2 linked regions of the Sporomusa termitida genome follow. The main gene of each other region encodes a partner of the protein of the gene in region 2 in a complex. Links are inferred from orthologs where the notes say so. Each region holds a gene or a part of one and is shown on either strand. Other genes may lie near its edges. The genes, in order: pcrA and uvrB.

Region 1 (15,834 bases), 590 kb from region 2 along the record:
CCAGACAGCCAAATTAGAATAGCGCTAGCAACAGATCCACTAGTGATTCCGGATAATGATAAATCCCTCCCGGGTATGGGAGGGATTTATCATTATCAAGAGACACTGTCAAAAGTTGATCGTGCCATTTTCTTCGCTGCTAGTTGATAAGAGCGTGCAGACTGAATTAAGTCGTTCTATATTGAATTTGGCTTTTATCACTCTTGTTTAGCCAAATTTTTAGTGGCAAACTTAAAGATACTGTTAAGCCATTTGTAGATTGTTTTTGATTCTTTAGTCATTAAAGGCCCTAATATCGCCAGCAGCAATACATACAAAGCTGCAAAGGGCTGTAAAATCGGCAGCAATCCGCCTGCTTTTCCCAGATTAGCAGTAATGATGGAAAACTCGCCGCGGGAAACAATGGTGAGCCCTATATTGGTAGAAGCTTTCGCTGATAAACCCGCAGTTCTTCCAGCCAGTAAGCCGGCAACTAAATTACCGATAATAGTGATAACAACCGCGCCAAGGGTCAGCCAAAAAGCTCCTAAAAGATTAAACGGATCAATCGACAAGCCAAAGCTGAAAAAGAACATGGCGCCGAAAAAATCCCGAAAAGGCAAAATTATCCGTTCAATTCTATGTATATGCTCGGTTTCCGCAAGAATCAAACCAGCCAAAAGAGCGCCAATAGCCTCGGCAACATGAAGGGTTTCGGAAAAGCCGGCAATTAAAAACAGTAGCGAAAAAACCATCAGGATAAACAACTCATTAGACTGAACGGATAAAACCCGATTTAAAAACGGTGTAATTTTACGGCCGACGACCAGCATTCCCAGGATATATATCAGGGCAACTGCGGCAGCGCCGATAATTCCCATGAGCGAGGTAGCACCACTCAGCAATAACCCGGACAGAATTGATATATATACTGCCAGAAAAATGTCTTCCACCATAATAATCCCCAAAATCATTTCCGTTTCGGGATTGGCGGTACGTTTTAGGTCAACAAGCACTTTGGCTACGATGGCACTGGAAGAGATCGTTGTGATCCCGGCTATAACCATAACTTCTTTTATTGAAAATCCGGCGGCCATAGCGTACACTAACCCTAATGTGAAATTGATCGCTAAGTAGATCGTACCGCCAATGGCGATGGAGCGCCCGGCGCTAATCAATCGCCCTACCGAAAACTCCAGCCCCAAATAGAACAGTAGAAACAAAATGCCCATTCTGCCCATGAAATGGATGGTTTCAGCGCTTTCAATAAAACGGAAATCCACAATCCCGACATGGGGGGCGTGAGAACCGACTAACATACCAACAATGATGTAAAAGGGAACAATCGAAGAGCGAAGCTTGTTGGAAATCAACCCGGCACAGGCTAGGAGAGCAATCGCCACGCCTATTTCGAATACTAGTATTTCCATACTTATGATTCCTTGTGAATCAGGAGATTTTTCAAAGCCTTAATTTGTTTTCGATCTCCGGCCACCACCAGCATGGCATCGGCTTTAAGAATATGCTCCGGTCCCGGACTAACCGTCTGCGTTTGGTCCTTTTCCACAATCGCAATAATCGTTGCGCCTGTTTTTTGACGGATATCTAACTCACCAATACATTTACCGATGCAAGGCGAGCTGCTTTCTAATTTATACCATTCAATAATCAAATCATTCAAAGCCATCTCAATTGTTTCCAATGCTTTGGGCTTATATGTCATACCGCCAACAATGGCAGCAACTTGCCGCGCTTCGTCATCCTCAAGTGTAAAGGTCGAGATCATTTCATCCGGATCTTTGGGATCATACTGATAAATCTCCCTGCGACCGTCATCATGAATCACAAAAACCAATAGATCCCCTCCGCGCGTTAACATTTGATATTTCTTGCCAATTCCCGGAAGATTAGATTCTTTAATACTAAACATGTAATTCCTCCTAAGTTATAACATAATTTCATTGTATTAATTTTATGTAGAAATTCTCTAGATAAATGAAGATAATTACTAGCTTTTGGTGGTATTATTATATATAAACACTTAATAAAAGTCAAATAAAGTTAGTTGCCCCGCGCTGTATTCCAGCCTCTCGCCGGCCGGGATTAAAAGCCCCAGAAACGCAGCCGGTTTAAGCCCCACCGCCGGCGTAAGCGCAAGGATCAGGCAGGCTTGCTCAGCCAATGGCGGCAACTCCATTCACTTGGTTTGGCGGGCGGTTAAGCCAGGAACCGGGCTTAAACACTTGCAAAAAGACAATATCAGGGCAATTTTTCCTGTACAGGAATGGGCAATAATGTCCGGCCGGCGTCAGGCAGCTTAGGCCGGGCCTCTTTAGGCCGGCTGCCAAACTCCGTCATGTACGTCCAGTACCGTTTGGGCATATGGCTCATGCGGCAGGTTGGATTATACCGCCCCTCAATCGCGATGGTATCATAAAATAGTTGCCAGAGTTCACGAAACCGTTGTTCCTCGGCATCTGCTGCCGGCAGATCAAGCGAACTGATGGGAATGACGGCCGACTGGTAGGGCTGATATACCAGTCCCATGCCATGGGTTTTATCATAGATTAAAAAGCGTTCTTCCGGATAACGTTCACAAAAATGCTGCGTCAGCAGCGGCAGTACATAATTTTTGGGTTCGATCTCACCGACCAGGACGTTGCTAAAAATGGAAAAACGCAGGAAGCCTTTAAACAAATGACTTTCCCGCTCTAAATGTTTTACCGCCCTGCAAAGTGTGCCGACCACGTTATCGGTCAGCATATTCATCACCGACGGGCCGTTGCGGTAGCCAAGCCGCAGGAAGAGCAGGATATACAGCTCTTTTTGCCCCAGGCAGGTTAAAAAGGCCTGTTGGATAAAGACCAGCGCTGCCGGGCCCAGTTTTTGGGGAATAGAGGCCAGTACCCGGCCGGCTTTTTGGCTGTCAGTTGGAATCTCTTTGGTCGAAAAGAGCAGCGGCTGAGCTGTAGCCGCTACCAGGATATCAACGGGAATTTCTTTTTTTTCGTAACTTTCAAAGACACAGCACAATAAACCGTCAAAGCTGCCGTCATAGCAGTAAATCAGATCAGACCCGGCCGGCATTGTTGCTAGCCTCCTGTGGTAGGGGGCGCAGCGCCGGCTGGTGAAAGAGCGAGAGCTGTTCCGGCCGGCTGGCAAATTGGGAATGATACAGTTCCAGTGTTTTAGCCGACAGCAAAGAGCGGAGCATGGCATTAGGGGTGTTTTTTATGCCGTCGGCGGTTTTGCCGGCGCAGGTGATAAAATACTGCGCCCGTTTGAGGACAACCCCCAGCTTTTTCAGGTTGTCGAAATGGAGGGAGGTTGTACGGCGGGCGGTTACTATCCGCTGGGCGCTGGTTACGCCGATGCCCGGTACCCGCAGTAAGTCACGGTAGGAAGCCCGGTTAACCTCCACCGGGAAGGAATCCATATGGTGAAGGGCCCAGTTGCATTTAGGATCAAGATAGGGATTGAAACTTTGCTGCTGCTGATCAAGCAGTTCGTCAGCAGCAAACCCGTAAAACCTGAGCAGCCAGTCGGCCTGATAAAGCCGGTGTTCGCGCCACAGCGGCGGGGCTGTATCCAGGGCGGGAAGGAGGCTGTCCACAGCTACCGGCATATAGGCGGAGAAGAAAACCCGTTTCAATTGATATCTTTTGTACAGATTTTCCGTCAGGTTTAGAATCTGATAATCGGTGTCGGCCGTAGCCCCGATAATCATCTGGGTGCTTTGGCCGGCAGGAACAAATTTGGGTGCATGGCGGTACTTTACTATATCCCGCGAGTTCTCCCGGATCCGGTTCTGAATATGACCCATAGGGGTAAAAATGGCATGCTTTGACTTATCCGGTGCCAGCAGCTGCAAACTGTTTTGCGAGGGTAATTCGATATTCACACTCATCCGGTCGGCCAGCAGGCCCAGACGGGTAATCAGGGCACTGTCGGCGCCGGGAATCGCCTTGGCATGAATATAACCGGCAAAGCGGTATTCCTCACGCAGGATACGCAAGGTCTCTATGATCTGTTCGCAGGTGTAGTCCGGATTTTTCAGCACGCCGGAGCTTAAAAACAAGCCCTCAATATAATTGCGGCGGTAAAAGTTGATAGTCAGTTCAGCTAATTCCCGGGGTGAAAACATGGTTCGCGGGGTGTCGTTTGAGCGGCGGTTAACGCAGTATTTACAATCATAAATGCAGATATTGGTCAGCAGCACTTTGAACAGGGAAATGCAGCGCCCATCGGCGGAAAAGCTGTGGCAGATGCCACAGGCGGCGGCACTGCCGATACCGCCGGCGGCGGCTTTTTTATTTACGCCGCTTGAGGTGCACGCCACATCATATTTTGCCGCATCGGTTAAGATCTTCAGTTTGTCGAACACATCCACATTCATCAGCTCCTTGCATGCTCTTATTATACCCGAGAACATACGTTCTAGTAAAGAGGGATAATAATATTTTAGCAAGCAGAGGCTTATAGAAGCAGCTGACTGGCGGGGTTGAATTTTTATCGGCATTCAGACCAGCTGGCTGCGGCAGCGACGGCGCTGAACCAGGCCGTTATTTCTGCGCAATGAGATACTGCCAAAATCGGTCCAGACAGGCCGGCAGCAGCGACTGGCGGCAAACCGCATAAAACTGGCGCTCGATTACCGGTATCGGCAGCGGCAGGGAAATTAGCCGGCCGGACATAAGCTCAGCCTCAACCGCCCACGAAGAGATAAAGCCTACGCCGATTTTATTCAGGATAGCCGCTTTTACCGCCTGATTGCTGCCGGCTTCCATAACAACAGTAAGCTCGTCCCGGTTAATGCCAAAGCGGGCCAGGGCATCCAGGGCTGAGCTGATGGTGCCTGATGATTTTTTTCGTAAAATAAACGGCAATGTCAGGACCCAGTCTTTTATCGGGCTAGCGCCGGCCACTGATTGATAGTCTGGGTGGGCGACAAGCAACAGTTCGTCCGTCCAGAGCGGCTGGCTGATCAGGCTGTCGTCCGGCTTGGTGCCGACTACAGCAATAGGGAATTCACCCCGCCTAAACTTTTCCAGGATGGTATGACTGTCGCCGGTTATGAGCGATATGCTCAGGCCGGGGTTGCTTTTCAGGAACTGAGCCATTAGCGGCGGGAGGATATAATCGGCGGGGATTGTGCTGGCACCAAGCAGTATCCGGCCGGCCGAACCCTGGGCCATGGCTTGAATTTCTTTGCGGGCAGCGGTCGTCAGGTCATTTATTATCCGGGTGGTCTGATACAGTCTTTCGCCATATATGGTTAAGGAAACACCTTTGGATGTCCTGAAGAACAAGGGGCAGCCAAAACTTTTTTCCAGGTTATCAATGTGAAAGGAGACTGTGGGCTGAGTGAGTTCCAGCCTTTTGGCCGCAGCAGAAAAGCTTCCCTCTTCAGCAACATAGGAAAACACAGTTAAAGATTGGATATATGACATGCGCTCACCTCAACAATTTAGTATGGTGTTAATAATTCGTAAGCAGGGATAAATTATCCTGTTAAAGCCTGGCCGGGGAGGAATATATTTGTTTATATATAATATTTATGGTGGTATTAAAAATTTTCTGTATATGGGGTGAGGGAATTGAACTGGTTGATTATTGTCACAGGCGTAGTTTTTGGTCTCGGGGCGGTGTTGCTGGTCAAGTTTGGTAATCCCGGCAATTATGGTTTTTGTGCCGCCTGTCAGTTGCGGGATATTGCCGGTGCAGTGGGGCTTCATAACACAGCCACCCTGCAGTATGCCCGGCCTGAGATTCTGGGGTTCGTCCTTGGCGCTTTTGGTCTGTCCCGCGCTGGCGGCGAGTTCAGAGCCAGGGGCGGCTCCAGCCCGCTCGTGCGCTTTGTGCTGGGAATGGCGATGATGCTGGGGGCGCTGGTGTTTTTAGGCTGTCCCCTGCGGGCCATCCTGCGGGTGGCCGGCGGCGATCTCAACGGCATCACCGCCCTGGCCGGCTTTATTGCCGGTATTGGGGCCGGGATCCTATTCCTGAAGCGCGGTTTTAATCTGGGACGAGCCTATACCTATACCGGCGGGAGCCGGGTGACCGGTTATCTGGCGGCAGCAGCGGCCCTTATACTGCTGATTGGCGTAAGTATGGAAGCGGGTTTTTTGCACTTCAGTGTCCAAGGGCCAGGTTCTATGCATGCTCCAGTCATACTGAGCCTGGTCGCCGGTTTGGCCGGTGGTGTCCTGGCCTGGCGTACCCGGATGTGCCTGAGTGGCGGTTTTCGCGATTTTATGCTGGCCGGGGATACATCGCTGCTTAAAATCTACGGGGTTATGTTCGCCGCCGCCCTCGCCGGCAACCTGTATTTCGGGTTCTTTAAGCTAGGCTTTGCGAACCAGCCGCTGGCTCATACCATGCATATCTGGAATTTTCTTGGTCTGTTCCTGACCGGTCTGGCAGCCACGCTGGCCGGCGGTTGTCCGCTTCGTCAGCTGATACTGTCCGGCGAGGGCAGTACGGATGCAATGTTTTGCGTGCTCGGCATGCTGGCCGGGGCCGGTATAGCCCATAATCTTAATGCGGCCGGTTCAGCGGCCGGTGTCGGCATCAACGGGCAGATTGCCGTCATAGCCGGTATTGCCGTAGTTGCCGGCATTGGCTGCCTGTTCAGGGAAAAACTTGTACCGGCAGGTAAAGGAGTTTGATAAACCGTGGCGAATACTCTTGACGTACGGGGTCTAAGCTGCCCCCTGCCGCTGCTCAGGACCCAAGCCGCGCTGGCTGACAGCAGTGTCCGCATCCTGGCGGCTGAGCCTGGAGTTAAAGAAAAAATAATAAAATATGCCAGGTCGCAGAAGCTTCATGTTGAATGAGCCGGGGCCGGCGGTGAATATACTATTAACATAGCCAAATAGCGGTCAATGATGTTGCCGGTTTTAGAAAGGGTAGATATATGCTCAGTTGTGTCATTACATTTCCGTCCGTCTATCACGCCTTCCGGGCTAAAAAAATCTTAAGAGAGAACGGTATCCTGGCCGAATTAATCCCGGTGCCGCGGGAACTGAGCGCATCCTGTGAAGGCCTGGCCGCTCAGGTTGCCGAGCACGAGGTTGACAGGGCCGTTGAGGTATTGGGGGCTAAAGGGATTGCCATGCTGCAAAAGGGTGTTAAGCTGATTCAGGCCTATTGAAATTGAGAGTAAATGCAGTATTCGTGAGAGTCTGGGCAACAGGCTCTTTTTTCTTTCCCGGCGACAGGAAAAAGGGAAGCGATGGAGAAAATAAATATGTTTACCCTACTCTGATTGAGGGAGGAAGCTATGAATAAAATTTATGACCGCCTGAACCCGGCCCAGCAGGACGCTGTCGCCCACACCAACGGACCGCTCCTGATTATGGCCGGGGCCGGTTCAGGCAAAACCAAGGTATTGACGAGCCGGATTGCCAACCTGCTGGCGCAGGGGGTGGCGCCTTACAATATTCTTGCTATCACCTTCACCAACAAAGCCGCTGCGGAAATGAAGGAACGGGTAACAAGCCTTGTCGGTCCGGCGGCCCGGGATATCTGGCTGAGTACATTTCACGCCTTTTGTGCCAAATTCCTGCGGATAGAGATTGAAAACCTGGGCGGGTACAACCGCAATTTTGTTATTTATGATGCCAGCGAATCCCAGACACTTATCAAGAACTGCATTCGGGACCTGAATCTGGATGATAAGCAATTTACCCCCGGCGGTGTCCAGGCTACGATCTCGAATGCTAAAAATGCCCTGCAGGATGTACGGGAATTTACCTCTCAGGCCGATAATTTCTATAACCTCAAGGTGGCTGAGGTATACAAGCTGTATCAGAGCAAACTAAAAGTACATAATGCCCTGGATTTTGACGATCTTTTGATGCTGTCGGTTGAATTGCTGGAATATAATGCCATGGTTCGGGAAAAATATCAGGATAAGTTCCATTATATATTGATTGACGAATATCAGGACACGAACCGGGCCCAGTATCTGCTGGCCCGGACCCTGGCGGCCAAATACCGCAACCTGTGTGTTGTCGGCGATGTTGATCAGAGCATTTATGCCTGGCGGGGAGCGGATATTCAAAACATCCTGGATTTTGAAAAAGATTATCCTGATGCCAAGGTCATCAAACTGGAACAAAACTACCGGTCGACGCAAACGATTCTGGATGCTGCCAATGCGGTTATCGAAAACAACTGCAACCGCAAGGCCAAGTCATTGTGGACCGATAATCAGGCCGGTGATGCAATCACTCATTACCTGGCCATGGATGAGCGGGACGAGGCCCGGCATATTGCCGATACCATCATTAAGCTGAATACGGTATACCGCACACCTTATAAGGATATTGCCATCCTGTACCGGACTAACGCCCAGTCCCGGGCGATAGAGGAAGGCCTGCGCAACGGTGCGATCCCCTATACGATGGTGGGCGGGCTGCGCTTCTATGACCGCAAGGAAATTAAAGATATCATGGCCTATGTTAAGCTGGTGTTTAATCCGGCCGATGCCATCAGCCTGCTGCGCATCATCAATGTGCCGCGCCGGGGCATTGGCGACACTACCATTGGGCGTCTGGCCGATTATGCGGCCCACAACGAGGTGCCGCTGTTTGATGCCGTATCCAATCCTGACCTGGTTCCGGGCCTTACCGCCCGGGCCAAAAATCAGCTGGAATCATTAGCTGCCCTGATTTTCAACCTGATGGCCTGCCAGCATACCCTGGCGGTAGCCGACCTGCTGGAAAAAGTGATGCGCGATTCAGGGTATCTGGCGGAGCTGGAAATCGACAGTGACCCTCAGGCGGAGACCCGGATTGAAAACCTGAAAGAACTCAAAAGTGATGCCAAAAAATTTGCCGAAAATGAAGAGGATAACACCCTGGAAAATTTCCTGAGCCATGTGGCCCTGTTGACAGATACTGATAAAGCGGAAACCGGTGATGACAAGGTTACGCTGATGACCCTGCATTCGGCCAAGGGCCTGGAGTTTCCCACCGTATTCCTGGCTGGTTTGGAAGAGGGGATTTTCCCTCATGTCCGCACCCTGATGAATGAACAGGAGGTCGAGGAGGAACGCCGGCTGTGTTATGTCGGCATTACCCGGGCGGAGCGCAAATTGTTTGTTTCCAATGCCAGACAGCGTATGATCTATGGTAATTCGGTATGCTACGCGCCCTCCCGCTTTTTGGATGAGATTCCACCGGCGCTGATTGAACGGTATGCGCCCCGGCGCCCCGGCTATTTAGCCCCTGTGCCCGGCCGCCCGGCCGCCGCAACCGTGATGCCGTCCCGGGCGATGCCCAAACCGGAGCTGATTTTGCTCAAGGACCAGGTTCAGTCTGGGGCTCAACCTGTCAATACCGACTGGAAGCCGGGGGAAAAGGTCTATCATGCCAAGTGGGGCACAGGCACGGTTGTTGCCGTCACCGGCAGCGGCAGCAGCCTGCAGCTTAGTATTGCGTTTCCTAATGAAGGCATAAAAAAACTGCTGGCCCAAATGGCACCAATCAGCAGGCTGTAATATACTCTTTGCGGGGGTTAACAATGTGAAGACAGAGATACCGGCCAGCCTGGCGGCTGCAGCGCAAGCCATTGAGGAATTAAAAAAGACGATTCACTATCACAGTCACCGTTATTATGTACTTGACAGCCCTGAACTCAGTGATGCCGAATACGACCGTCTGCTCAGGCAGCTTATTGACATTGAGACCGCTTACCCTTCCCTCATAACGCCTGATTCACCAAGTCAGCGGGTGGGCGGGGCGCCGGCCGGCGGCTTTGAACGGGTTGCCCACCTGACCCCGATGTTTAGTCTGGGCAATGCTTTTTCCGCGGACGAGCTTAAAAGCTTCGATGCCCGGGTCAGAAGCGGGCTTGACAGTGATGAGGTGGAATATGTTGTTGAACTTAAGATAGATGGTTTGGCCATGAATCTGGTGTATGAGAATGGCAGGTTAGCCCGGGGGGCTACCAGGGGCGATGGCACCTATGGCGAGGATGTAACAACAAATATCCGCACCATCCGGTCGGTGCCGCTGGTTTTGCATGCTGCCGGCAGGATGCCGCCGCTGTTGGAGGTGCGGGGCGAGGTATTTTTACCCAGACGTGAGTTTGACCGTCTCAATCAGCTCCGGGAAACTGCCGGTGAAGCCCTGATGGCTAACCCCCGGAATGCAGCCGCCGGCTCCATCCGCCAGCTTGACCCGAAAATCACGGCTGAGCGGGCGCTGGATATCTTTATGCACGGTTTGGGGACCGAAGAGGGGCTGGGAGTGGCAACCCATGCGGCCATGCTGGCAAAGCTGCAGTCCCTGGGCTTTAAAATCAATCCTCATTACCGGCTGTTTACTAATATTGACGATGTTGCCGCCTATTGCGAAAGCTGGTCCGAAAAGCGGATTGACCTGCCCTACGACATTGACGGCCTGGTGATTAAGGTCAACAGCCTCGCCAGCCAGCGCGTCCTGGGGTCCACGGCCAAGGACCCGCGCTGGGCCATTGCCTATAAATTCCCGGCCGAGCAGGCCACCACGGTTGTGGAAGATATCTTTGTCCGGGTCGGCCGTACCGGGGCCCTGACGCCAACCGCGGTTTTGCGGCCGGTGCGGCTGGCCGGCAGCACTGTCAGCCGGGCTACGCTCCACAATGCCGATTATATTGCAGAAAAAGACATCCGCATCGGTGATACGGTGGTTGTCCATAAAGCCGGCGAGATTATTCCCGAGGTGATAGCAGTTGTGACTAACCGCCGGACAGGCAGTGAATTACCCTTTGTTATGCCGTCTGTCTGTCCGGAATGCGACCAGCCGGTTGAGCGTGAAGCCGGCGAGGTGGCCCATAAATGTGTCAATTCCCGCTGTCCGGCCCTGCTGCGGGAGGGGCTGATTCACTTTGTTTCCCGGGATGCCATGAATATCGACGGTTTGGGGCCGGCGGTCATTGCCAGCCTGCTGGCCGCGGGGCTGGTACGGGATGCCGCCGATCTGTACCGCCTGCAGCCTGCAGCTTTGGCCGCTCTGGACCGGATGGGGGAAAAATCGGCCCAAAATCTGGTGACCGCCATTGAGGCCAGTAAAAAGGCCGGTTTAGCCCGCGCCCTCTTTGCCCTTGGCATCAGGCATGTCGGGGCTAAGGCCTCGGCAATCCTGGCCCGGCGGTACGGCGACATTGACAGGCTGGCGGCAGCCAGTGCGGAAGAACTGCTGACAATCGACGAGATTGGTCCCAAAATTGCTGAAAGTGCGGCCAGTTATTTTGCTGATCCTGTCAATTTGGCTTATATTGAAAAACTTAAAGCCGCCGGCATTAAACTGACGGAAGAGACGCAGGCGGTAAGCCAGGAACTGGCCGGTAAAACTTTTGTCCTGACCGGTACGCTGTCGATGGCCCGTAAAGAAGCCGAAGAGCTTATTACCGCCTGCGGCGGCAAGGTGTCGGCGGCTGTCAGCAAAAAGACCAGTTACGTTGTTGCCGGTACCGAGGCCGGCAGCAAGCTTGACAAAGCGCAGGCACTGGGAATTACGGTTCTGGACGAAGAACAGTTCCGGATGCTGGTACAAAAGCCGCAGGCATGATATAATATCTGTTATTGAAAATATTGGCACGTTTTGCCTTGAGGAAGGGGATTTTATGAAAATTGACCGCCAAGCTGTTGAAAATGTAGCCCTCTTATCCCGGCTGGAGATGGCACCTGAGGAACTGGACGCCTATGCCGTACAGCTTAACGCTATCTTAGAATATGCAGATATCTTAAATAAGCTTGATACCGATGGCGTTGAGCCGACAGCCCATGTGCTGCCGCTGCAAAATGTCATGCGTCCGGATGCGGTCAAGCCTTCATTGCCGCAGGCACTGGCCTTGGCCAATGCACCGGAGGCCGAGGACGGCTACTTTAAGGTGCCGAAGATCATGGAAGGGTAAGGATTGGAGGTCAGAACAGTGAAATTGTTTAAACAGACAGCACATGCCCTGCATTCTATGCTGGTAAAAAAAGAAATATCGGCCGTGGAGCTGGCGCAGAGCAGCTTGGCCAGAACCGATGAGGTTGAGCCTACCATACGTTCTTACATAACCGAGACCAGAGAGCAGGCGCTGGCTCAGGCTGCTGCCGTCGACGCCAAAATCGGGCGGGGCGAGGCGATCGCGCCGCTGGCCGGCATCCCCGGTGCCATTAAAGACAATATCTGCACCCGCGGGACCAGAACGACCTGTGCTTCCAAAATTCTGGCCAATTTCGTTCCTCCTTATGATGCCACGGTCGTAGACAAGCTGGCCGCCCAGGGGGCTGTTGTCACCGGCAAGGCCAACTGCGATGAGTTTGCCATGGGTGGCTCCACGGAAAACTCGGGCTTTTTTGTTTCCCGCAACCCCTGGGATACCGACCGGGTTCCCGGTGGCTCCAGCGGCGGCTCGGCCGCGGCGGTGGCCGCCGGCGAAGCGGTGTGGGCTCTGGGCTCGGATACGGGCGGTTCCATTCGCCAGCCTGCCGCCTATTGCGGCAATGTCGGCCTGAAGCCAACCTATGGCCGGGTTTCCCGCTACGGTTTGGTGGCTTATGCCTCGTCGCTGGATCAAATCGGCCCGATTACCCGGGATGTTACCGACTGCGCCCTGGTGCTTAATGCCATTGCCGGTTATGATGCCAAGGACTCGACTGCCATTAATATCGACGCCCCCGATTATACCCGGGCGCTTGTGAATAATGTTAAAGGTCTCCGGGTCGGCCTGCCTAAAGAGTATTTCGGCACCGGTATTCAGCCGGAGGTTGCAACCACTATCAAAAAAGCGGTTGATCAGCTGATCGCCATGGGCGCTGAGGTTAAAGAAGTGTCCCTGCCGCACACCGAGTATGCCCTGCCGGCCTATTACCTGCTGGCCCCGGCTGAGGCCAGCTCCAATCTGGCCCGGTATGACGGCGTGGGCTTTGGCCACCGGGCGCCAGGCACTGATATTATCGACATGTATAAGAAAACCCGCAGTGAAGGCTTTGGGCCGGAGGTAAAGCGCCGCATTATGCTGGGCACCTATGCCCTCAGCTCCGGTTATTATGATGCCTATTATTTGAAGGCCCTGCAGGTCCGGACCCTGGTCAAACAGGACTTTGACCAGGCCTTTGCCGAGGTTGATGTACTGGTTACGCCGACGGCGCCGACTACGGCCTTTAAAATTGGCGAACTCAGCGACCCCCTGGCAATGTACCTGCAGGATATCTTCACCATCCCGGTTAACCTGGCCGGTCTGCCCGGGATATCCATCCCGTGCGGTTTTGTTCACGGCCTGCCTGTCGGCCTGCAGATTATCGGCAAACCGCTGGCTGAAGCTGCAATTATCCAGGCGGCTTACACCTTGGAACAGGCTAATGATTACCATACGCGTTTTGCGCCGCTGGGGGAGGTTTAACGCCATGAAATATGAAACAGTCATTGGACTGGAAGTCCATTCCGAGCTAAAAACCCAATCGAAAATATTTTGCGGGTGCAGCACCCGCTTCGGGGCCGACCAGAATACCAATGTGTGCCCTGTTTGCCTGGGTCTGCCGGGGGTACTGCCGGTAATTAACGAAAAGGTGGTGGAGTTTGCCGTCCGGGCCGGTTTGGCGCTTAATTGCCAGATCCTGCCGTTTAGTAAATTTGACCGCAAAAACTACTATTACCCGGATCTGCCCAAGAATTATCAGACCTCACAGTATGATCTGCCGATTGCCGTCAACGGCTATCTGGACATCGAGGTCAATGGCGAGACCAAACGCATCGGCATTACCCGGGTCCATATGGAGGAAGATGCCGGCAAGCTGGTCCATTCAGGCACGATCAGCAACAGCGAATATGCCCTGGTTGACTATAACCGTACCGGCGTGCCGCTGATCGAGATTGTCTCCGAACCGGACCTGCGCTCCCCGGAGGAAGCCAAGGCCTATCTGGAGAAAATGAAGGCCATCCTGCAGTATATTGATGTCTCGGACTGCAAGATGGAGGAAGGCAGCCTGCGCTGTGATGCCAACATCTCGCTGCGGCCGGCCGGTGCCGAGCCTTTTGGCACCAAGGCCGAGCTCAAGAACCTGAACTCGTTCCGGTCTGTGCAGCGGGGCCTCGAATATGAGGTGGAACGACAGACCGAGCTGCTCTCAGAAGGCGGCCGCGTAGTCCAGGAGACCCGTTCCTGGGATGAAAGCAAGGGTATAACCCTCTCAATGCGCAATAAAGAACAGGCCCATGATTATCGCTATTTCCCGGAACCGGAGCTGGTGCCGATCGTCGTCGATCCAGCCTGGGTCGAGAATATCCGGGCCGGCCTGCCGGAATTGCCTGACGCCCGCCAAGCCAGGCTGATGAGTGAGTATGGCCTATCGGCGTATGATGCCGAGACCATCACCGCCAGCCGGGTCATGGCTGATTATTATGATGCTGCCGTTAAGGCCGGTGCCGATGCCAAGGCGGCAGCCAACTGGCTAATGGGCGATGTAGCCAGGCATCTTAATGCCGCCGGCAAGACGGCGGCCGCTTGTCCGGTTGCGCCTGCCCAGTTAGCCGGTTTGATTGCCTTGATTACCAAAGGCACTATTTCCGGCAAGATTGCCAAAACGGTGTTTGAAGGCATGTGGGACAGTGGCAAGGACGCGGCGGTCATTGTCAAAGAGCAGGGGCTTGTGCAAATCAGTGACGAAGGTGCGATTGTGGCCATTGTTAACGGTGTTATTGCCGCCAATCCGCAGTCGGTAGCTGATTTTAAAGCCGGCAAAGAAAAAGCGATTGGCTTTTTGGTTGGCCAGGTTATGAAGCAAAGTAAGGGCCGCGCCAATCCTGAGCTTGTCAACAAACTGTTAAAAGATCGGCTGGCTAACATGTAATTTAAGCATAAATTGCCAGGCAGGGCGCGGTTTACCGCGTCTTGTTTTTTGCATGAAAGCCTGTCTGACCGCGCATAATGGTAGTATTGATAACGCCGAAAAAAAATGAGGTTATTATCATGCTGAAAGCTACCTGGGATTTACGGGCCGTATTCGCTGTTCATGTTCTGCGCCTGGCAACCGGCATACTTATCGTGCGGCTGGTATATCCGCTTTTTTTTACGGCAAGTCCCTGGGTAATCGAACTGACCGACCGCCTGATTATAGTGGCGTTAGTGTTGTGGAAGGTCCGCGATACCAGGGGCGACCCGGCTAAGCTGGGGCTTTCGTTCCGCAACTGGGGGCGCAATGTTGGGCAAGGTCTGGCTGGCGGACTGGTTTTATTATTGATCAGTCTGTACAGTGAACGTGTGTACACCACCACGCTGCTGGTGGCGCCGGCTCAGCATCCGATTGTCGCCGAGGTGCAGGCCGCCATGTCCTGGCAGCAGCTTATCATGCCTTTGTTTCTGGCCGGTATTGCGGCACCGGTTACGGAAGAGGTTCTTTACCGCCTGTTTACCTTTCTGCCGCTGAAAGATAGATGGGGCCTGTGGGGCGGCGCTCTGCTCAGTGCCGCAATTTTTGCCCTGTTTCATTTTAATGCGTATTGGCTTGTGGAGATGATTATCGTTGGTATTGGGTTCGCCCTGCTGTATTTTTGGACAGGGTCGCTGCTCACTGCCATTACGGCCCATTCGTTCATCAATACCAGTAAAATAGTCATGATGTATATGGGTATGTCGCTCCTGTAGCAGGATTTTGCCGGCAGCCGCTAGAAGATATTATGTGGTAAATTTTGCATACAACAATTTTTTCGCAGTGCTGCCAATGTATGTTGCTTCGCCTGCCAATGGAAGTCCGAACAATCTGTAGGGCCGCGTTCAGCAGTAAGTATCACTAAGCGGGTCTGCGGTGCCAATGCCTGGGTTAATGAAAACAAAGGGAGGACTTATTTTCATGGCTATAAGTCAGGAATTGCCGGT
Region 2 (15,726 bases):
CATCGGCAAAGGCCGTTCCCGGTTTAACGCCATGGTCCAGATCACCCTCTGCTGGATCATATTCATAACCGCATACCATACACTTATATTTTTCCACTGACAATCACTCCTCTTCGCTAATTGAAATGCCTGTCTATATTTTACTATTTATGGAACAGGATTGCAAACTAAATTACCGGCGGAAAAAGTTATACACCGCCTCGGCGGCCGGTGTGCTCATCCCCTCTACCTTTGTCAGTTCGGGGATTGCCGCGGCTTTAATCTTAGCCAGGCTGCCAAAGTGATCCCACAGGGCTTTGCGCCGTTTGGGACCAATGCCGGGGATATGGTCAAGAACGGACACCAGGTTCCGTTTCGAGCGCAGCTGCCGGTGATAGGTAATGGCAAAGCGGTGGGCCTCATCGCGAATGCGCTGCACCAGATACAGTGACTGGGAATGGCGCGGCAGGATCACCGGCTCGCTGCTGCCCTCGCAAAAAATATGCTCAAATTCTTTGGCCAGACCAACAACCGGTACTGTACTAAGCCCGGCCGCGCGAATCACCGGCAGGGCGGAGCTAAGCTGGCCCTTGCCGCCGTCAATAATGATTAAATCGGGAACAGGGCCTTTGGTAAGCGCCTCCCGGTATCGCCGCCCCACGACCTCCTGCATCGACTTAAAATCATCAGGCTTGCCCTCCACTGTTTTCAGCTTATAGCGGCGATACTCATTTTTGTTCGGCTGTCCGCCCTCAAATACCACCATGGAGGCTACCGTTTCCGAACCCTGAATATGGGAGATGTCAAAACACTCAATCCGGTCAGGAGCTGCCGGCAGACCTAAATAGTGTCCAAGTTCAGCCGCCGCCCCGGTTGTTTTGTCAAAGTCAGCCTCCTGCCGCACGGCCTGCTCCTGCAATACATTGGCCGCATTGCCTGCCGCCATATTGACCAGATCCTTTTTCGTCCCCCGTTTCGGTGTTTCCACCTGCACACGGCTGCCTTTGACTGAACTCAGCCAGTCTGACAGGAGCTGCTGCTCAGCCACAGCCAGCGGCAGCAGGATTTCCCGGGGAATAAACGCTGCCTTACTATAATACTGCTTGAGAAAAGCCGCCAGGATAGCCTCATCGGTCTCATCTTCGCCACCAGCCAGCATAAAGTGGTCGCGGCCCACCATTTTACCGCTGCGGATAAAGAAAACCTGGGCGCAAATGCCGGCGGCCGACCGGGCCAGGCCGACCGCATCCTGATCACCGCTGCCTGTAACAATATTTTGCTTTTCGATAATCTTTTCCACCGCCGTGAGCTGGTCACGCAGCCTGGCGGCCTGTTCAAACGCCAGTTCCGCCGCCGCCGCCGCCATAAGCCGCCGGAGGTTTTTAACAACAGCATCACTGCGGCCTTCCAGAAACAGCCCCACCGCCTTAATCATCTCCCCGTAGGCGGCCTGATCGATCTTACCGGCACAGGGAGCCAGGCAGCGTTTAATATGATGTTCAAGACAAGGCCGCTTCGCATCAAGCCGCCGGCAGGAGCGCAGCGGAAACAGCGTCTTCAGCAGCCGCAGGGTTTCATGTACGGCCCCGGCACTGGTATAGGGACCAAAGTAGCGGGCCCCGTCCTTAACCACCTTACGGGTGGCATACACCCGCGGATAGTCCTCCTTGGTCACCTTAATATACGGATAGGTTTTATCATCCCGGAGACTGATATTGTATTTGGGCCGGTGTTTTTTGATCAGATTGCATTCCAGGATCAGGGCTTCAATCTCCGAGGCGGTAATGATGTATTCCAGATCGGCAATCCGCGCTACCAACGCCAGTACTTTCGGCGCCTGCTTGCGGCTGGACTGGAAATAGGAACGCACCCGGTTTTTCAGATTGACAGCCTTGCCGACATAGATAATCCGGTCTTTATTGTCCTTCATCAGATAAACACCGGGTTTATCAGGCAGCAGCGCCAATTTTTCCTCAACAACAGCAGCAATGGTAGAAATAGCCGGCACCCTCCCTTACTGCCGCGGTCCCCGTGCTAACACCGGGGCCAGATAATGACCGGTATAGGACTGGGGCACAGCCACCACCTGCTCCGGTGTGCCCTGGGCAACAATCGTCCCGCCCCGGTTACCGCCCTCCGGGCCCAGGTCAATAACATAATCGGCAGTCTTGATTACATCCAGGTTGTGTTCAATCACGATTACCGTATCACCGCCGTCGACCAGCCGCTGCAATACCTCCAGCAGCTTGTGGATATCGGCAGTATGCAGTCCGGTCGTCGGTTCATCCAGAATATACAGGGTCTTACCGGTACTGCGGCGGGCCAGCTCAGTCGCCAGCTTAATCCGCTGGGCTTCGCCGCCTGACAGCTGGGTAGCCGGCTGTCCCAGTTTGATATACCCCAGACCAACATCCTGCAGGACCTGCAGCTTGCGGTGGATCTTGGGGATGTTCTGGAAAAACTCAACCGCTTCATCCACAACCATAGCCAGCACATTGGCAATACTTTTGCCTTTATAGCGGACCTCCAGGGTCTCCCGGTTATACCTGGCCCCTTTACAAACCTCGCAGGGCACATACACATCAGGTAAAAAGTGCATCTCGATCTTGATAATACCGTCGCCTTTACAGGCCTCGCAGCGGCCGCCCTTGACATTAAAGCTGAACCGGCCCGGTTTATAGCCCCGCATCTTGGCTTCCGGCGTCTGGCTGAATACCTCCCGGATATTATCAAACAGGCTGGTATAGGTTGCCGGATTGGAACGCGGCGTACGGCCAATGGGCGACTGGTCGATATCAATAATTTTGTCAATATATTCCAGGCCGCGCAGACCTTCATGCGCCCCGGGCCGGGCATGGCTGCCGCGATACAGCTGACTGGCCAGGCCTTTATAGAGAATCTCATTCACCAGGGTGCTTTTGCCGGAGCCGGACACCCCGGTAACGGCGGTAAATACCCCGAGGGGAAAGCGGGCGTTCAGTTTTTTCAGGTTGTTCTCCCGGGCGCCGATAATCTCCACCCATTTGCCATTGGGCTGACGCCTCACCGCCGGGACCGGAATGGCTTTACGGCCGCTCAGGTACTGGCCGGTGACCGATTCGGCGCAGGCTTTTATCTCTGCCACCGTGCCCTGGGCGACAACCGTGCCGCCGCCGGCCCCGGCCACCGGGCCGATATCAATAATGTGATCGGCGGCATACATGGTATCCTCATCATGTTCCACCACCAGCAGCGTATTGCCCAGGTCCCGCATGTGCTTCAGGGTAGCCAGCAGCCGGTTGTTGTCGCGCTGATGCAGGCCAATGCTGGGCTCATCCAGGATATAGAGCACCCCCACCAGCCCTGAACCAATCTGGGTGGCCAGCCGGATGCGCTGGGCTTCCCCGCCGGAAAGCGTACCGGCCGCCCGGTCCAGGGTCAGATAATCGAGGCCGACATTGAGTAAAAAACCCAGCCGGGCATTAATTTCTTTGAGGATTTGATTGGCAATCACCGCTTCGCGGGCCGTCAGTTCAAGTTGGCCAAAGAACTCTTTCGATTCCGCTACCGTCATCCGGGTCACTTCATTGATATTCCTGGTACCGATCCGGACTGCCAGCGCTTCCGGCTTCAGCCGCGCCCCCTTGCAGGCCGGGCAGGGCTTGGAGCTCATATACTCTTCAATCTCTTCCCGGGCCCAGTCGGAGGTTGATTCACGGTGGCGGCGGGACAACAGGGGGATAACCCCTTCAAAAGTCGAATGATAGGTTTTGGTTTCACCATACATATTCTCATAGCGGAATGTAAATCTTGCCTGACCGGCGCCATTGAGGATAACCTCCTGGACAGGCCCGGGCGTCTGTTCCCAGCTGTCATACAGCGTCTGCCCGAAGTGTTCGAGCACCGCCTCCAGCTGACACATAAAGTAGGAATTAGAGCTCTTGCTGAGCGGGGCAATGACCCCGTCGATAAAGGCTTTGCCCGGATCGGGAAGGACCAGGGCCGGGTCGATCTCCAGATTATTGCCCAGACCGGTGCAGGCGGGACAGGCCCCAAAGGGGCTGTTGAAGGAAAACATCCGGGGCGCAATCTCCGGCAGGCTGATGCCGCAGTCCACACAGGCAAAGTTCTGGCTGAACATCAGCTCATTGGTGCCGCCGACAGCAACCGTCAGGATGCCGCCGCCCAGTTTAAGGGCCGTTTCGATAGAATCGGCCAGGCGGGCGGCTACGCCGTCCCGGACCGCAATCCGGTCGACAACCACCTCAATGGTATGCTTCTTATTTTTTTCCAGCTTAATCTCTTCCGTAATATCGCGGATCTCACCATCCACCCGCACCCGGACATACCCGTTCTTACGGATGTCTTCCAGGATTTTCTGATGCTCGCCTTTTTTGCCGCGTATCACCGGCGCCATAATGCTCAGCCTGGCCCCCTCACCCAATGCCAGCAGCTGATCAACGATCTGCTCCACCGTCTGCTGGCTGATAGGCTTGCCGCATTTGGGGCAATAGGGACGGCCGGCCCGGGCAAACAACAGCCGCAGGTAGTCATAGATCTCAGTTACCGTACCGACTGTCGACCGCGGGTTGCGGCTGGTAGTCTTCTGGTCAATCGAGATCGCCGGCGACAAGCCTTCTATATAATCCACATCAGGTTTGTCCATCTGGCCCAGAAACTGCCGGGCATAGGCCGACAATGACTCCACATAGCGGCGCTGCCCTTCGGCATAGATGGTGTCAAAGGCCAGTGAGGACTTGCCTGAACCGCTCAGACCGGTGATAACGACCAGCCGGTCCCGGGGGATTGTTATGTCAATATTTTTTAAATTGTGCTGTCTGGCACCTTTAATAATAATGCTGTCTGTCATGGTGGTTCCCCTCTTTATGCTACTATCTATTAACTGATATTGATTATTCGACTTTACTATTATACCAGTATTCGCCGCATAATGGTAGCATTCACTGTTAACAAAAATGCTGGCCTTATCCTGTTCCAAATGACCAGGAACAATATCAATATAATATACACCCGGCAATAACGCCGGGTGTCTGGGTCTATTTTACGGTTCTGTTGCTGTCTGGCGGCTCATTCCTTGTATTTTTCTGGCGCCTTGGTGCTTTGCCGCCGGTGGCTTTGGCTTTGGCCGGTCCGGCCCCGGCTTTTTGCCGGAGCTCCACAATCATATCCCGGAGTTCGGCCGCCCGCTCAAACTCGAGCAGCTTAGAGGCCTGGCGCATTTCTTTTTCCAGATTGGCGGCCAGTTCCAGCATATCGTCCCGGCCCATATTGCCGATGCGGTCGGTTTTGTAGGCGGCAGGCGTCTCGGCCACCTTAGTTGTTTCAATCAGCTCTTTCACCCGTTTTTCAATGGTCCGCGGGGTGATGCCGTGTTTAACATTGTAGGCCAGCTGAATCTCCCGGCGGCGCTCGGTCTCCCCCATCGCCCGGCGCATGGAGTCGGTAATATGGTCGGCATACATAATGACTTTGCCGTGGGCATTGCGGGCGGCACGGCCAATGGTCTGCACCAGCGAGGTCTCGGACCGCAGAAAGCCCTCTTTATCGGCATCCAGAATGGCCACCAGGGATACCTCCGGCAAATCAAGCCCTTCCCGCAGCAAATTGATGCCAATCAGCACGTCATGGACACCGGCGCGCAGGTCACGGATGATCTCCACCCGCTCAATTGTCGCAATATCGGAATGCAGGTAATTGACCTTGATCCCCATGCCCTTCAGGTATTCGGTCAGGTTTTCCGCCATCTTTTTCGTCAGGGTCGTTACCAGTACCCGCTCATTGCCGGCAGCCCGCAGCTTAATCTCAGCCAGCAGATCATCCATCTGCCCTTTTATGGGCCGTACTTCAATCTCCGGATCAATCAGGCCTGTCGGTCTGATAACCTGCTGGGCTACCTGGCTGGCTTCCTGCAGTTCATAGGCGGCGGGTGTGGCCGAGACATAAACAATCTGGTTGATCCGGGCCACGAACTCAGCAAAGGTCAGCGGCCGGTTATCAAACGCCGACGGCAGCCGGAAGCCATTTTCGACCAAAGCCTCTTTGCGCGAACGGTCACCGGCATACATCGCCCGGATCTGCGGCAGGGTAACATGCGACTCATCAATCACGATCAGAAAGTCTTCCGGAAAATAATCAACAAGGGTAAACGGGGATTCACCGGGCCGGCGGTTCGTAAGATGGCGGGAGTAATTTTCGATCCCTGAGCAGTAACCCATTTCCAGCATCATTTCCAGGTCATAGCGGGTGCGCTGGTCAATGCGCTGGGCTTCCAGCAGCTTGCCGTTAGCCCGCAGCCAGGCCAGGCGTTCCTCAAGCTCGCTCTCAATATCCCGCACGGCCCGCAGCATGTTTTCCCGCGACGTTACATAGTGGGAAGCCGGATAAACAGCAATATGCTTACGCTCGGCAATAATCTCGCCGGTGAGGGTATCAATCTCCAGAATCCGTTCGACCTCATCACCGAACAATTCGATCCGTAAGGCCTTCTCGCCATAAGCAGCCGGGAAAATCTCAACAATATCCCCCCGCACCCGGAAGGTGCCCCGGCTGAAGTTATAGTCATTGCGCTCATACTGGATAGACACAAGCTTGCGCAGGATTTCATCCCGGTCTTTGATCTGGCCCTGCCGCAGTGACAGCACCAGCCCCCGGTATTCATCGGGAGAGCCTAAGCCGTAAATACAGGACACGCTGGCGACAATGATGACATCACGCCGCTCAAACAGCGAACTGGTGGCCGAATGGCGCAGCTTGTCTATCTCATCATTAATGGAAGCATCTTTTTCAATATAGGTATCGGTCTGGGCAATGTAGGCTTCCGGCTGATAATAGTCATAATAACTGACGAAATACTCTACCGCATTATTGGGAAAAAATTCCTTGAACTCGCTGGCCAGCTGCGCGGCCAGTGTTTTGTTATGGGCAATCACCAGGGTCGGTTTTTGTACCTTTTCAATAACCTTGGCAATGGTAAAGGTTTTGCCGGTACCGGTAGCCCCCAGCAGGACCTGCGCCCGGTCACCGCCCTGGATAGCGTCAGCAAGCTGGACAATCGCGGCCGGCTGATCACCGGTAGGTATAAACGGGGCTTCCACTGTAAAAGGAATCCCCCCTTCCGTATGGACAGTATTAAGTTTGGGTACAGTTGCCATTCGCCTCACCTCACCGACTTTTAACTTGCCGCCAGCCAGACTGGCGGCATCTAGCGATTCATTCCTCTGTTAGCGGCGTTTAAGTTTATCAAGCACCCAGTCGAGCAGCCCGTAGCGCTCAGTCGCCATTTCCGCATAAAACTGCTCGTCCCCGTCCGGCACCGGAATTATCCCCAGCCGCCGCTGACCACGGGTAAACCGGACCTCTTTCACCAGGGTCCGGCCATCCCGCTCCAGGCTGAGGCTGAATTGGTCAGGCGTGTGACTGATGGCAGCGGCCAGCTCGAAACGGTTGTTAACAGGCATACCGGCCAGATGGGTAATAATATCACCCGGCTTAATGATCCTGGCGGCCGGTGTACCGACAACCGTATCCAGGGCCATAATGCCGTAAGGCGGGGGAACAAACCGGGGCGGGGCCTGCAGTTCCCGGCGGTTATCCAGTTGAATCAGCAGTTCGTGGCCAACCGGCGACAGCAGGGCGGCAATCACCATCAGCCAGGAATATTTCGCCGACAGCAACGCCAGTGCTAACAAAACAAGGCTGTATATCGCCAGATTCAGGGCCGACCGCCACCGTCGCTGCCGGGGCAGACTGGCGATGGCCATGTCGGTATAGCCGAGGGCCGCCACTACCGGGGCCATGACATAGACCCAGCCGGAACCGGCCGGCGGTTCCTCAGCCAACGGCAGCAACGGCCACCATTCAGGCATATTGATCATACCGCCGCCGGCGGCGTTCCCGGTCGGCACGGCCACCGCGGCCAGGATCACCAGCGGCAGCGGCCAGAAATTCTGCAGGCTGAAAGCCCCGACCAGCCGGCCGTCAGCCTTTTTGATAATCATCGGCATCGAACTGTAGCCGCCGCTGATGGCAATCAGCAGGCTCTCCGTGATATGCAGTACAGCCACCAGGGCCAGTACCTGCGGCACATCCACCTCCGGCCAGCCAAACAGCACACTGGCCAGAGCCACCAGACCGCCGGCATAGGCAAAACATAAAAACCGCATATTGATAAACATAAGCAGCAAAGCTACCGGCCAGATATAGGCCAGCCCCAGCTGATTGAGGGTAACGCCGACCAGGGTTAACAACAAGCTGCCGGTTATGCCGCCGATAAGGCCAAAAAAACCGGCCAGCAGGATCTGCTGGGACAAGGTGTAGTTATACACACCAAACATCTGCAGCTGCCGCTTCTGGGTCTGCCAGTACTGATAGCCCACCAGCGCCAGGATCAGCAGGAAATTAAAATTGAAGATGATCCCCAGGGCCCCACGGATAATAAGCAGCGTAATATCTGACCACGGAAACAAGTTGTCCTCACCTCAAACAAGCTTTAGTCCGGAGAATACAGTACTTCGTCTTTCTTAAAACCGATAGAATAATTGGCGTAGATTTTTTCGCTCGGCAATCTGTAATGCGACGACAACGAAGCAGTGCGGAAAAGCTCCGCAATTATCATTGGTTTTGCGGGAGATGAAGGACCAGGCCGGGAAGGAAGATAAAGGTTGGTCTATAGTCACTATAAACCAACCTGATCCCTACATTTTACTTTTCAAAACCTCAACCGCTTTATCAAGCTGTATATCTTTATTGTCTTGGGTTTCGGTCAATTCCAGCTGAATATCAGGCTCAATGCCGACGCCATTAATCGCCCGGTCCTTCGGGGTGAGATATTTGGCAATCGTCAGTTTAATGGCTGAGCCTTCATCAAGACGGATAACAGTCTGGACAGACCCTTTGCCGTACGTTTTGGTGCCGATCAGGGTACCCACACCGGTATCCTGGGCAGCTCCGGCCACAATCTCCGAGGCACTGGCACTGCCGCCGTTAACCAGGATAGCTACCGGGTATTTCGCGGCCGGCAGATGGGAGGAATGAGTCTCCCGGTGCCCGTCCCGGGTAACCACAGAGACTACCGGGCCTTTGGGTACAAACTGGCTGGCAACTTTAACACTTTCATCCAACAGCCCGCCCGGGTTATCCCGCAGGTCAAGCACCAGCGACTGGAGGCCTTCCTGTTCGAGCTCCTGCAATTTGTGGATAAAATCATTGCCGGTATTTTCATTAAACATCGCTATCCGGATATAGCCGATGTTGTTCTCCAGCATTCTGCCGGCGACAGTTTTAATCTGGATGTTCGAGCGGGTCAGGGTATATTCCTGCAGTTCCTGGCCCCGCAGAATAGTTAACACAACTTTGCTGCCTTCGGGGCCGCGAATTTTGCTGACAGCCTCGTCCAGGGCCAGGTCTTTGGTATCCTGACCGTCAATTTTGAGAATTTGGTCCCCGCTTTTGATGCCGGCCTTTTCGCCCGGGGTACCTTCAATCGGGGCCACAACGGTCAGCAGTTTATCCTTGGTGCCGATAACAATGCCCACGCCGCCAAAAGACCCTTCGGTCTCAATCATGAATTCTTTAAACATTTTGGCATCCATATAAATAGAATGCGGATCATTCAGGGAATTGACCATCCCTTTGATGGACCCGGCCATCAGGGTCTCAACCGGGACCTCCTCAACATAGCGGGCCTTGACAACCTGCAGGGCCCGCAATACCCGGACAGTGCTGATCACATCCGAGGACCAGGCATTCATCAGGTACAGGAATCCGGCCGAGGTTGTCAAAAATGTCACTAAAACCAATAGCACTGCACCAAAAATTATTTTACGGCGGCTCAATCAATACACCTCGCTGAAGTCGCGGGTTCAATACCGGACTTATCCCTTTTCATTTTATATTTTTAACTATATGTCAAATTGCCGATAAATATTCTTGCGCTAGGGCAGATATCCCAGCGGACTGACCGGCGTACCATTTTCACGGACTTCAAAATGCAGGTGCGGCCCGGTTGAATAACCGGTGCTGCCGCAGCGGGAGATCAGCTGTCCCTTTTGCACCCGGTACCCTTCTTCCACCAGCAGTTCCGAGTTGTGGGCATAAAGCGTCGAGATGCCGCCGCCATGATTGATAATAACGGCCTTGCCATAACCGCCCATCCAGCCGCTGAAGACAACGGTACCGCTGTCGGCAGCAAGAATGGAGTCCCCGTAATCGGCGCCGATATCAATCCCGCTGTGATAACGCTGCGTACCGAAGATCGGATGTACACGCCAGCCGAAGGGGGAAGTAATCGGGCCGGCGGCCGGCCAGATCAGCGCGCCGCTGCCGCCTGCCGCCCCGGCCGGGCCGCCGGTCTGGATATTACGGAGCATTTGCTCGATCTGACGCGAGGTCTCCATTAATTCCTGGTAGGCGCGCTCGGCCGTATCCCGTTCCTGCACCGCCGAATCCAGCACTCTTTCCCGTTCATCCCGGCTGGCTTCAATAACCAGTCTTTTGGCTGCAGCCTGGTCTTTGAGCTGGGCGATGGCCGCCTTGTCCCGCTCCAGCTCGGCCCGTTTCTGCACAACCAGCTCCCGTTCGGCCTTAACCTGGGCCACAAGGGCCAGGTCCTGATTAACGACCCGTTTGAGCAAATCGGCCCTGGTGGTAAAATCAGTAAAATCGGCAGCCCCCAACAGCACATCCAGATAATTAACCTGCCCGTTTTTGTAAATGTCACGCATCCGTTTATTGAGAATCTGGCTGCGCTCAGCCAGGTTTTTTTCAACCTTAGCCAGCAATTCGGTGTTTACCTCGATTTGCTGCTCCGTCGCTGCCAGCTTGGCTAAAATAGCATTATATTCAGCAACTGCGCTATCAAGGTCGCCCTGAATTGTCCGCAGTTGGTCCGATACGCTGTCAACCTGCCGCTGCGCCTGGGCGGCCCGGCTTTGCTGGGCCGCCATCTCCCGCTGAACGGTCTGCAGCTGCCGCTGTTTTTGATCAATTTCATCAGCCAGCGCCGTACCAATTACGCTGGCCGTCAGCAGGACAACAAGGCCTAAAGACAATATTCGTTTGCTCACAAGGGTTCTCCCTCCTGTTACACCTTCATAAAGCGGCGAAGTGAAATCGTACTGCCCAGGGCGCCAATGGCCGCCCCCACGACTAACAACACTATACTGATATGGGTTAAAAACGGGCTCTTCGGAATCAGCGGCAGAAAGGCCAGTGATTCGTAAACTTTTTCGGTCAGGGCGCTATAGGTCTGGCTCAGGACCAGCACCGCGCACAGGGCGCCGCCAAACCCTAAGATCATGCCTTCAATCATAAACGGCCAGCGGATGAACCAGTCGGTTGCCCCAACATACTTCATAATGCCGATCTCTTTGCGGCGGGCAAACACAGTAATTCTGATGGTATTGGCAATGATAAACAAGGCGGCCAGCGCCAGAAAGCCAATCAGCAGCAGGCCGACGATCCTGATCATTTTTGTCAGGCTGAATAGCTGTTCAATCACTTCCTGACCATATTTGGCGGTTTCGACCCCGGTAAGCCGGCTGATTGCCGCCGCTACCGGCTTAACATCCTCAGGCCTGTCCACCTTTACCTCAAAAGAGTTAGGCAGCGGGTTGGTATCCCCCAGGGCGGTGAGCAGTCCCTGCTGTTCACCCAGTCTGTCTTTAAACTTAACCAACGCCTGCTCTTTATCGACAAACATAACCTGCGTAACCCCGTTCAGCTTGGTTATCCTGGTGCCAAGCGCCCGCATGTCCCGGTCGGATAAGGAATCCTCCAGATATACGGTAATCTGAACCTGGGTTTCCAGGGTTGAGGCCATATGGTTAAGATTAAGGATCATAATTAAAAACATGCCTAAAATCAGCAGCGACAACGCTACTGTACTAATGGAGGCAATGCTCATCAGGCCGTTATGCCGGAGTGAGGAAATAGCCTCCCGCACAAAATATTCAAAGGTTCTAATCTTCATAACCATAAGCCCCTTTTACCTGATCACGAACAATGCGGCCTTTTTCAATAGCAATCACCCGTTTCTTCATGGCATCAACCACCGTCTTATCATGAGTAGCCATCACAATGGTGGTGCCGGCTTTGTTAATTCTGTCAAATACCTTCGTGATCTCCCAGGAGGTATCAGGATCAAGATTGCCGGTGGGCTCATCGGCAATCACCACCACCGGATTGTTGATAATAGCGCGGGCAATGGCGACCCGCTGCTGTTCCCCGCCGGACAGTTCTGACGGATATGTACGCAATTTATGCCTGAGGCCGACCAGTTCCAGCACATTGTGAACGCGCTTTTGCATCTCCCGCCGCGACGCTTCAATCACCTGCATGGCAAAAGCCACATTGTCAAAGACGGTTTTATTCGGCAGCAGACGATAATCCTGAAAGACAATGCCCAGGCCCCGCCGCAGATAAGGCACCTCGGCGGCTGTCATCGCAACAACATTACGCCCGTTAACGACAAGCCGCCCGCTGGTAGGCAGTTCTTCCCGGAAAATAAGTTTAATGAAGGTCGATTTGCCTGCGCCGCTCGGACCGACTACAAAAACAAAATCCCCTTTGCCAATCTCTACGGAAACATCAGCTAAAGCGACCGAGCCGTTATGATATACTTTCGACACTTCACTCATGGTAATCAATCCTAAAGTACCTCCAACGTTAATTACACGACTTAAAGCAATTTGTTGTATTCGACATGTTTTGGGAAAAACCTCCTTAATTTTTGATAATAATCATTCCCTGACAGCTGTATTTTTTCCAGAATATTACATTATTTCAGCAATTCCATCGTATATAAAGTGGTTACTCCCAGTACGCTCAGCAAGCCGAAATACCACCAGGCCACTTTGAGCCGCTGGGCGGCCGTCAGCTGATAATAAGTACTGTCCTGATGCTCTTCCCCCCGCCACAACTCAAACAGGGAAAACAGGAAAATAATTAAGATGAATATATTATGGGTATACAGAAAAACACCGCCAATAACAAGACTGCCAATCCACCACAGGCGGGGGGAGATGGCAGCGGCAATGCGTTCCCCGTCAAGCGGCGCGCAGGGAATCAGGTTAAACAGGTTAAGCAGGCAGGCCGTGTATGCCAGTACCAGTATCAGCATACTGTCGCTCCAGAAATAAAATGCCAGGCACAGCAAAGCACTGAGGGTACCGGCCGCCGGACCGCCAATCGCAATATTAGCCGTCATTTTGGCATTGACCGGGGCCCGGTTTAAGCTAATGACCGCGCCGATAAAGGGGATAAAGGTCGGCCCGGTGGCCCGCAGGCCGACAATGCGGGAAGCGACAACATGCCCCAGTTCATGGACCAGTAAAAGCAGAATAAACCCCAGAGCAAACCGGCCCCCGAAGGCCAGCGCATAAAAAGCCAGCGACACCAGCATGGAGGCGGCTGTCGACAGGGCGCCGCCCATCTGTATCAACGCCAGCAGACCAACAAACCCGATCCCGGCCCGGCGCAGCACCCGGCGAGCCAGGTTGATTACTGTCCAGTTGTTCACACAACCCCTCCTAAAAAAAATTGAGCCCGCCCCTACATAATACATATGCAGGGGCGGGCTTCTTTCATGCTTCAGCCGTCTTAGGCGTTTTTACGGCTGACGGCCTTCTGGACGGCAGCAACAATCGCGTCCTCGGTCAGATTATATTTTTTCAGCAGATCACCGGGTGTGCCTGATTCGCCAAAAGTATCCATAACCCCGACTCTTTCCAGCGGCACCGGGCAGTTTTCCACAACGACTTCAGCCACGGCACTGCCCAGGCCGCCGATAATGCTGTGCTCTTCACAGGTAACAATGGCTCCGGTATCCCGGGCCGCAGCAATAACGGCCTCTTTATCAAGCGGTTTGATCGAAGCCATATTCAGCACCCGGGCGCTGATTCCCCGGGAAATAAGCTGCCCGGCCGCCTGGCGGGCCGGTGCCGACATAATGCCGCAGGCAATAATCGTCACATCCACGCCGTCGGTCAGCAGGGCGGCTTTGCCAAGCTGGAACTGATACGCCTCACCGAACAGATCAGGTACTGCGGCCCGGCCCAAACGGATATATACAGGCCCCTGGTACTCGGCGGCAAAATCAATGGCTTGTCTCGTCTCCGTGCCATCGGCCGGAACAATAACCGTCATGTTCGGTACCGCCCGCATAATAGCAATATCCTCAACCGACTGGTGCGAGGCACCGTCCTCACCAACCGTCAACCCGGCATGGGTGGCGGCAATCTTAACATTAAGCTTCGGGTAGCAAATGGAGTTGCGGATTTGTTCAAACGCCCGCCCGGTGGCAAACATGGCGAAGGTGGATACAAAAGGCAGCTTCCCGGCAGCTGCCAGGCCGGCGGCAGTACCCATCAGATTCTGCTCGGCAATGCCGACATTAAAAAAACGGTCAGGAAAAGCCTTGGCAAATACATTGGTCTTCGTGGATTTGGACAAATCAGCGTCCAGCACCACGACATTTTTATTACGCTCGCCCAGGTCCTTAAGGGCCAGACCGTAGGCGTCCCTAGTCGCTTGGTTAGCCATGTTTTACCTTGCACCTCTTTCGTGGGCGGGCGGCTCTGAACGCCCATCTGCGTTGTTGCTCCTGCGGGCGTTCCCTCCGACGTACTTCCCAGTACGACTGCGGTCACGTCCTCGTCGCGCCTAGCATCTGGACATTCATAGCCACCCGCGTGTATATTCATAGTTTTTTAAAAAGAACGGTGGGGGTTTAATCCTCCAGTCCTTCCAGCTCTGCCAAGAACAGTTCGCATTCTTCCCGGCTGGGGGCTTTGCCGTGCCAGTCGGCGACATTCTCCATTTTGCAGACGCCTTTGCCTTTGACGGTTTTCGCGACAATCATAGTCGGCTTGTCCTTTACCGTCTTGGCGGTCTGAATGGCTTCATAGATCGCCTGGTGGTCATGGCCGTCAATGACCAGCACCTGCCAGCCAAAGGCCTGCCATTTCTCCGGTATCGGCAGCGGCGACATAACCTCGGCCACAGCGCCGTCAATCTGAAGACCGTTGAAATCGACAAAGGCGGTAAGGTTATCCAGCTTGTAATGAGCCGCAAACATAGCCGCCTCCCAGATCTGCCCTTCCTCCAGCTCACCGTCGCCCAGCAGGGCATAAACCCGGTAGTCGCGGGCATCAATCTTGGCCGCCAGGGCCATGCCATTGGCGGCACTCAGCCCCTGTCCCAAAGAACCGGTCGACATATCAACCCCGGGAATCGCCTTCATCTCCGGATGCCCCTGCAGCCGGCTGTTAACCTTACGCAGGGTAAGCAGCTCCGCCACCGGCAGATACCCTTTCTCCGCCAGCGTAGCATACAGCACCGGCGCCGCATGCCCCTTCGACAGCACAAAACGGTCGCGGTCAGCATCCTTCGCCTGCGCCGGCGACACATTCATCTCCGCAAAATACAGCACCGCAAGAATATCGGCAGCAGACAATGAACCGCCCGGATGGCCTGATTTGGCTTCCGTCACCATGCTTACAATATTGCGCCTGATGGACTTGGCCCGCCTGGCCAGCTCCTCGAGCTGCTCCGGTGTCAACTTCTTTACCATACTTTCATAAACCCCCTATTAGTCTTTATCTAAATTATGTATATTGCAATTCCGGCAGGCAAACACGCCCCAGCCCCCCCGTCCCGTCACCCCAATGTCCGCACGCGGACGAGGGCGTCACCCCGCTGCCCCCGCCAACCCCAATGTCTGCATCGCAGACGAGGCCGTCCCCCCCACCC

Evidence for each region.
Region 1: the proteins of uvrB (region 2) and pcrA are in contact, whole or in part, in a crystal structure (PDB 7EGT), measured with the Thermus thermophilus proteins. The link is inferred for Sporomusa termitida from one-to-one orthologs. Residues at the interface, in WP_096411307.1 of Thermus thermophilus: Glu23, Leu25, Arg26, Asp27, Gly28, Glu29, Arg30, Phe31, Arg55, Glu326, Asp327, Phe328, Glu379, Ser382, Gln383, His398, Gly400, Arg401; in WP_096412145.1 of Thermus thermophilus: His654, Arg656, Phe657, Gln666, Asp668, Glu669, Lys680, Arg681, Leu682, Ser683, Lys685, Tyr686, Ala687.

The regions. Positions count from the first base shown.
Region 1 is NZ_CP036259.1:2,879,740-2,895,573, reverse strand. What follows is about bases 6,867-9,872. They hold pcrA (DNA helicase PcrA), read left to right. Parts: upstream 6,867-7,261; coding sequence 7,262-9,484; downstream 9,485-9,872. Other genes in these bases: ligA (NAD-dependent DNA ligase LigA), read left to right, coding at 9,510-9,872; SPTER_RS13680 (putative Se/S carrier protein), read left to right, coding at 6,896-7,132. Also shown: SPTER_RS13720 (P-II family nitrogen regulator), read left to right, coding at 1-22; SPTER_RS13715 (cation:proton antiporter), read right to left, coding at 198-1,409; SPTER_RS13710 (cation:proton antiporter regulatory subunit), read right to left, coding at 1,412-1,909; SPTER_RS24795 (hypothetical protein), read right to left, coding at 2,021-2,161; SPTER_RS13705 (TIGR03915 family putative DNA repair protein), read right to left, coding at 2,239-3,066; SPTER_RS13700 (putative DNA modification/repair radical SAM protein), read right to left, coding at 3,050-4,369; SPTER_RS13695 (LysR family transcriptional regulator), read right to left, coding at 4,542-5,429; YedE family putative selenium transporter, read left to right, coding at 5,577-6,647; SPTER_RS13685 (sulfurtransferase TusA family protein), read left to right, coding at 6,654-6,815; more of ligA, read left to right, coding at 9,873-11,537; Asp-tRNA(Asn)/Glu-tRNA(Gln) amidotransferase subunit GatC, read left to right, coding at 11,593-11,883; Asp-tRNA(Asn)/Glu-tRNA(Gln) amidotransferase subunit GatA, read left to right, coding at 11,902-13,362; Asp-tRNA(Asn)/Glu-tRNA(Gln) amidotransferase subunit GatB, read left to right, coding at 13,367-14,809; SPTER_RS13650 (CPBP family intramembrane glutamic endopeptidase), read left to right, coding at 14,887-15,603; SPTER_RS13645 (Lon protease family protein), read left to right, coding at 15,809-15,834. UniProt on the Escherichia coli protein: A helicase with DNA-dependent ATPase activity. Unwinds DNA duplexes with 3'-5' polarity. Translocates on single-stranded DNA with 3'-5' polarity. Initiates unwinding more efficiently from a nicked substrate than double-stranded DNA.
Region 2 is NZ_CP036259.1:3,472,730-3,488,455, forward strand. The notes cover bases 4,574-7,471. They hold uvrB (excinuclease ABC subunit UvrB), read right to left. Parts: upstream 7,131-7,471; coding sequence 5,016-7,130; downstream 4,574-5,015. Other genes in these bases: uvrA (excinuclease ABC subunit UvrA), read right to left, coding at 4,574-4,828; SPTER_RS16335 (PDZ domain-containing protein), read right to left, coding at 7,200-7,471. Outside these bases: rd (rubredoxin), read right to left, coding at 1-97; excinuclease ABC subunit UvrC, read right to left, coding at 173-1,969; more of uvrA, read right to left, coding at 1,994-4,573; more of SPTER_RS16335, read right to left, coding at 7,472-8,444; SPTER_RS16340 (S41 family peptidase), read right to left, coding at 8,673-9,782; SPTER_RS16345 (murein hydrolase activator EnvC family protein), read right to left, coding at 9,912-11,042; permease-like cell division protein FtsX, read right to left, coding at 11,060-11,947; cell division ATP-binding protein FtsE, read right to left, coding at 11,937-12,623; SPTER_RS16360 (site-2 protease family protein), read right to left, coding at 12,755-13,495; SPTER_RS16365 (transketolase family protein), read right to left, coding at 13,576-14,517; SPTER_RS16370 (transketolase), read right to left, coding at 14,705-15,547. UniProt on the Escherichia coli protein: The UvrABC repair system catalyzes the recognition and processing of DNA lesions. A damage recognition complex composed of 2 UvrA and 2 UvrB subunits scans DNA for abnormalities.